DNA from 3 places in the Pelorhabdus rhamnosifermentans genome. Region 2 is predicted to be linked to each of the others. Evidence: riboswitches for the same ligand, from Rfam matches in the RefSeq annotation. Region 2 holds a riboswitch; each other region holds the start of a gene.

Region 1 (2,192 bases), on a different contig from region 2:
CTTTATGCCTGCGGCATTGCTTGTTCGGCTGAAGGACATAAAACAGCCTCAGGGACGTATCTCATTGATTTACTGCTTGCCAATGTATGTAAGCAAAATGTTACGCGGTTCCCTTATGAAATTGCGCGTTTAGCAGAAGATATTGCCGGTGGACTCATGGTAACGCTGCCATCGCAAAAAGATCTGAATCATCCTGTTATTGGCAAAGTGGTTGAAAAATACTTTAAAGGTGTGGCGTCGATTCCGACAGAATGGCGGATGCGCATCTTACGGCTGATTGAAAACATTACGTTAGGCACGGCAGCTGTAGGTTATCGGACAGAATCTATGCATGGTGCGGGATCGCCGCAGGCCCAACGGATTATGATAGCCCGTCAGGGAAATATTGAGGCGAAAAAAGAATTAGCTAAGGTCATTGCTGGTATTACTGATCAAGGTGCAGCGAAATAAGGTTCTGTCGTGAAAATAAGTGTAGATGAAGACGGGCGGGAAATGCAATGAATAGAATCGAACAAATTATTGAAGAAAAAATTCGTCCAATCCTTCAGAGCCATGAGGGTGACATCGAGTATTTAGATACGACAGAAGATGGATTTGTTAGGGTGAGACTCACCGGGGCCTGTTCAATATGTCCCGGTGCCCAACAAACCTTGAAAGAAGTCGTGGAAACAATCCTTCGAGCAGAATGTCCTGAGATTCAAGGTGTTGTACCTGTTTTTGAAGTAATCGACGAATTGATTCAGCAGGCCTTGGAGATTTTAAGACAGGGGAAACCTTCGTAGTATGAATAAAGGTTGATGAAAGCGGAGTGTTTCTAAAATAGGAGGACCTGACAGTGACATGATTGATACTGTCAGGTCCTCTATTGTATAAAAAATTTATTGAGCTTCTTTGTTTCATTGGTCAGAAATTTATTTTGCCTGAAAGTGTTTAGACGAAAATACACAGATTTATTTGACTTGCTCTTTGATATATGCTATTTTAAAATCATAAGCAACAATGTGAAAACTTCATATAGATGGAAATAGGTGCCCTTTAGGGGCTTAATAGGGAAGTCCGGTGAAATACCGGCGCGGTCCCGCCACTGTAATGGGAAGCAAACCAAAAAATGCCACTGAGACGCTAATGTCTTGGGAAGGTTTGGGAATGCGATGATCCAGAGCCAGGAGAACTGCCTATTTAACAGTCACCGTTTGACCTGCGAGAGATGGGAAGGGGATTAGTAGAGCGCTTTTTCTTCCCGACTATTTTAGTCGGGATTTTCTATTTTGTCCAGAGACTTTTCTAGCTGATCAGGAAGTCTTTTTATTTTGAGTAAAATTAGTGTCGAAAAGAGGTGTAAAATAATGAAAAATCAGTTGCTTAAAACGGGTGGACTGTTTATTGAGACGAAGCATTCATTGATTTGCCAGTTTCCAGAGCCACGTCTTGTTTTGAGTACATCCAGTTACAATGGCGGTTTTCTTATGGCAGATGCTATTTTTAATCATTGTATCAGTCGTGTCCAAGCAGACTTTGATACGGAACATTCTTCATTTGTTAGTTCATTTGAAGAAGCATCTAATGATTTGTTGAATTTTGCTGTTATGAATGGTTTTAACTGTGAACGCATTACAGGTTTACTTTCGAATACAAAGGTTGATCGTCATGGCTATAGTGCATTTTATTTTCAAGATACGCTGATTGAAGTCATTGCAACAGCAGTAATCGGGACGAATGCGATGAGGGCAGGGGAGCATGGCGAGGATAGTAATCGTGATTGTGCGTTTAATGATGCTATCAATCTGTTAGTCTTAACGAATGCGCAGATAGCAGAGGGGAATATGGTTAAAGCCTTGTTAACCATTACGGAAGCCAAAAGTGCAGCACTTCAGGAACTGGCTGTGATTAATTCTTGTACATTAAGTCCGGCTACGGGTACTGGAGCAGATGGGATTATTTTTGCTACCAATCCAACGGCTAAAGTATTTTGTAATGATGTAGGGACCCAGTCGTTGTTTGGCGAAGCTTTGGCTTGTGCAGTGAAAACGGCATTGAAAGAATCACTAGCTATGGAAAGCAAAATTATTCCCTGGCGTCAAAGTCGAGCGGAAGAACGGCTGTGGCGGTTAGGAATGGATGAAATTTGTAGTGCCGATTTACCTTTTTCAACGGCTAAAGCACAGGTTATTTTGATTTTTTGTCAGGCTGTA
Region 2 (2,192 bases):
TTGGATATATTCTTATAAACATTTTTCTTTCTTTTTTATTGTTAGTGTATTGCAGCATATTATTGCCCATGAGATGAAAGGAAGTTCCCAATACTTGTTTTTCAGTAAAAATTAAAAGCTGCTGTGAATATTCGTATAACGATCCGACAAATAATTTATCCATAGTTGTTTTTTTTAACGCCAGCTTTATTTCGCCGGGTTTCCAGTTATGTGGAGTTGCTTCGGTGATGAATCCAATATAATCATGTCCTGAACATACTGAAAAAGTATTTTTAACAATAGCAAGTTCATAACTGTCGTCGTCGGTCAGCCAAATTCCTTCAATAGGGTCAAGGGTTTTATCTTTAAAGAACGTATCTATGGCTTGCTGGCGATTGAACTGACTTGTTGGCAGGGGGGCGGCAAAACAGGAGGCGGCAATAACGAAAGATACCAGTAGTATAAAAATAAAAAATAACCATTTCTTAGACATAAAAATTCTCCTTTGGCATGAAAAAATATGCATTATATTTTTTTGCCCCAAAATAACAGATAAATCAATAAGATCATGAATAAGATCATGAATAAGACATCTTCATAGCTGAAGCAGCGCTAAAATAAGCTATTAGTTGTGATGTACATGTTTAAATATAATAATTGCTTTTATATAATGAATATTATTTGTTTACGATTAACATTCTTCATTGCAGGAAGAATTTCCTTTTTTATTGTGTATAGATTAGATTTTATTTTAACATGCCTCATTGTTTATTGAATTTAAATTTTGTTTCTATTTCGAATTAAGCAGGAATCTGGCGTTATTGATGGAATATAACGCAATATAAATAAATATGTAGTATAAATAAATATTGAATTTTGGGAATAGGTGCATTTTGCTTAATTGGGAAGTCCGGTGTAATCCCGGCGCGGTCCCGCCACTGTATTGGAGAGCTTGTCTAATGAAAGCCACTGGTTAAACACTGGGAAGGCCTAGGCAAGCAATGAACCAGAGTCAGGAGACCGACCTGTTCTAACACACGCCGTTATGACCTACGAGAGATGGGCAGGTGGGTAATTGAACAGGTTTTATTCTGTCGCTGTTACCCCCCTTGCTCGTGAAGGGGGTATTTTCATGTCTGGAGAGTTGTTAAGAGAAGGCTATACAACAGGATCCTGTGCGGCAGCCGCGGCAAAAGCCGCTGCGCGCGCAATACAAGGTGAAATGATTACGACTACCGTGATTTTATCCCCCCAGGGACAAGCTATTACTGTGCCGATTGATTCAGTCCAAGTCACGCCAGAAGGCGGCTATGCCTGCGTTATTAAAGACGGTGGCGATGATCCTGATATTACGCATGGTACGAAAATTATTGTTCATGTGAAATTAACCAATCAGATAGATATTTGTTTACAAGCAGGTAGTGGAGTGGGCATTGTTACTAAGCCTGGCTTATCTGTTCCGGTAGGTCAGCCTGCCATTAATCCGGGACCTCGTTTAATGATTGAACGTGCTCTGCGTGAAGTACTTCCACGAGATCAGGGAGCGATTGTGACGATTTCAGTACCTAATGGCAAAGAACTTGCCAAGAAAACGCTTAATCCTACGCTTGGTATTGAAGGCGGTATTTCCATTATTGGCACAACAGGCATTGTGAAACCTATGAGTGAAGAAGCTTTTAAAAATTCTCTGACGCCCCAAATTAGTGTTGTCAGAGCCCTTGGATATGAGGACATTGTTTTTGTACCCGGTCGGATTGGTCAGGATGTGGCCATAGAGAAATTGAAATTGCCTGCGGAGCTTGTTGTGCAGACAAGCAACTTTATTGGTCACATGCTGGAACAGGCTGTACGTTTAGGGATGAAGAGGGTTCTTTTGATTGGCCATTTAGGTAAACTCGCGAAAGTTGCCGCTGGTGTTTTTCATACCCATAATCGTGTGGCTGATGCCAGAATGGAAACGTTAGGCGCTTATGCGGCAGCTTGTGGCGCATCGCAAGCTGCCGTGAAAGCAATCTTGGCTTGTACTACGACAGAAGCGGCTATAACGATTATCGCGCAATATAAACTGCAGTCTGTTTATCAGGTTATCGCCAGCCGGGCCAGCATTCGGGCACAGCGCTATGTTTTTGGTGACCTCACTGTGGGCACAGTCGTTGTCACGCTAGCAGGTGAGATTTTGGCTGCCGATGAAATCGCGCAGGATATTGGGGGAG
Region 3 (2,192 bases), on a different contig from region 2:
CCTGAATAATGTGTTCCTTATTGTTGGAATGCACGACAGCTGTATGACCAGCACCTTCATACACTAAATTTGTTTTCGCAATATCAAGAGCATCTTCAAATTTCTCATACGCAAAGGTAACCATAACAGGACACATTTTTTCCCGGCAAAGAATATCGGCACTGCCCTTGCCTTTGGCTTTTAAAATAATGACTTTGGCCCCTTCAGGTACAGGTACTCCCGCGAGATTGGCAATAAATTGAACAGACTGTCCGACAATTTTTTTGTTAATGCTTCCATCTATAAACATGGCTTGTCTAAATTTATCCACTATCGCTTCATCGTCAAAATAGCAAGCACCATTTTTCACAAACAATCTCATAATCTCAGCATGTTTTTCAGCCGGTGCAATAATACATTGCTCACATGTACAAAGGATGCCATTATCAAATTTTCTACCAGCAATAATATCCTTCACAGCCTGGTTATCATCATAATCTCGGTCCATAATAACCTGAACATTACCAGGACCCACACCATAAGAAGGTTTTCCGCTTGAATAGGCCGATTTCACCATGCCAGTACCGCCTGTAGCCACAACGACATCGACGGATTGCATTAATTCCTGCGTCTTTTCGATACTCGGTTCTTCAATAATCTGAATCAAATTTTCTGGAGCACCCAATTTTTTCAATTCAACATTGATGAGTTGTATCATGTGAGTGGAGCATTTTTTCGATCTTGGATGAGGTGCAACAATAATCGTATCACGCCCTTTAACAGCAAACATGGCATTGCACATGGACGTAACAATTGGATTCGTCGTCGGAGTAATCGCACCAATAACACCCTTCGGTTTTGCCACATATACAAGGCCTTTTTCTGGTTCTTCTTTAATGATACCAACAGATTTTTTCCCTTTCAAACTATTCCAGACTGTTCGTGAATTGCCTTTACATTTGTCTATCTTGTCTTTATAAACGCCCATTCTCGTTTCATCTACCGTTTCACGGGCTAACATCTCGGCATTGTCATAAACGACTTTGCCTATGACACGAACCAATTGATCGACTTGTACTTGTGTGTAACCCGCCAGAATTTGTTGAGCAATTTTTGATTTGTTAATTATTTCACTTACTGAGTACTGTTTATCCATGTTTTTCTTATTCCTCCCACTATCTAATTTTGTCTTAAATCAAGTCTTGCTCTGTTGCCTGGGCTAATAAGGATGACCGAAAATCAGGATGACTCACGGCAATTAAAGCCTTGGCTCGCTCTCGCAGGCATTTGCCTCGTAAATCGGCAATACCAGTCACAATATACTGCACCTCATTACGGGATGTCGTCACAGCTACCCTTGTATCATGCATCTACTCTGATAACTAGCTAGGTCTCCAACCATTCAAAATAAATCCTCTCCTTTTTGTTATTTGCTTACCATTAAACAAAATTCTTGATTATATAGATCCCTAAGCTAGACAATGAAAGTATCAACGTGAAAGGGTAAGAGCTTCCATATCTTCCTCATTATCGCTCAGGTAAAGAAAAAATATTATAAAAAAAACATCTTCCGGCCATCAAACCAGGAGATGTTTTTAATATCTAAAAAATATAAATCCCAGTATCAACGATACTGGGATAAAATCAATACAATAAAAAAGCTATCGTACAAATCTCCTCCCCATCTCTCGCAGGTCAAACGGTGACTGTTAAATAGGCAGTTCTCTTGGCTCTGGATCATCACGACTCAAACCTGCCAAGAATTTAGCGTCTTAGTGACATTTCTGAGTTTGCTTCCCATTACAGTGGCGGGACCGCGCCGATATTTCACCGGACTTCCCTATTAAGCCCCTAAGGGCACCTATTCATCTATGAAATTTTATCAAATTAATATTTATTACCATTTATTGTAACACAAATAAATCTATCCGTCAAAAAAATTTAACCATGAAAGCAGTTGTGTCGTAACAGGAAAGCCTTGGGAACTAGGTGGTTCACTGGGAAGAACATAAGCGACTGGACGAGGCGTGATGTTATCGGCATTGAGTACATTAGAAAAGCTAGGATTAAAAACACAAGACATGACGGTTGCCGTACAAGGTTTTGGCAATGTTGGCAGTATGGGAGCCAAGTTACTGCAAGAGCAAGGATTTAAAATTGTTGCTCTTGGTGATGCTTTTGTCTCCTTATATAAAAAAGATGGAATTAATGTC

Evidence for each region. Region 2 has a riboswitch for cobalamin ahead of cbiD (cobalt-precorrin-5B (C(1))-methyltransferase CbiD). Riboswitches for the same ligand answer to the same signal wherever they lie in the genome.
Region 1: linked by a shared signal. The riboswitch ahead of Ga0466249_RS06695 (adenosylcobinamide amidohydrolase) and the one ahead of cbiD (cobalt-precorrin-5B (C(1))-methyltransferase CbiD) in region 2 are both predicted to bind cobalamin.
Region 3: linked by a shared signal. The riboswitch ahead of Ga0466249_RS06645 (acetyl-CoA hydrolase/transferase C-terminal domain-containing protein) and the one ahead of cbiD (cobalt-precorrin-5B (C(1))-methyltransferase CbiD) in region 2 are both predicted to bind cobalamin.

Annotation. Positions count from the first base shown of each region.
Region 1 covers NZ_JAHGVE010000004.1:123,364-125,555, forward strand. Annotated here, with positions in the region: gene Ga0466249_RS06685 (4-hydroxyphenylacetate 3-hydroxylase family protein) at 1-450, shown strand, start outside; gene Ga0466249_RS06690 (NifU family protein) at 498-782, shown strand; cobalamin riboswitch at 1,010-1,193, shown strand; gene Ga0466249_RS06695 (adenosylcobinamide amidohydrolase) at 1,347-2,192, shown strand, end outside.
Region 2 covers NZ_JAHGVE010000022.1:50,864-53,055, reverse strand. Annotated here, with positions in the region: gene Ga0466249_RS20120 (S1 family peptidase) at 1-472, opposite strand, end outside; cobalamin riboswitch at 847-1,022, shown strand; gene cbiD (cobalt-precorrin-5B (C(1))-methyltransferase CbiD) at 1,112-2,192, shown strand, end outside.
Region 3 covers NZ_JAHGVE010000004.1:113,306-115,497, reverse strand. Annotated here, with positions in the region: gene Ga0466249_RS06650 (aldehyde dehydrogenase family protein) at 1-1,135, opposite strand, end outside; gene Ga0466249_RS06645 (acetyl-CoA hydrolase/transferase C-terminal domain-containing protein) at 1,170-1,349, opposite strand; cobalamin riboswitch at 1,679-1,859, opposite strand; partial or broken gene Ga0466249_RS06640 (Glu/Leu/Phe/Val family dehydrogenase) at 2,004-2,192, shown strand, end outside.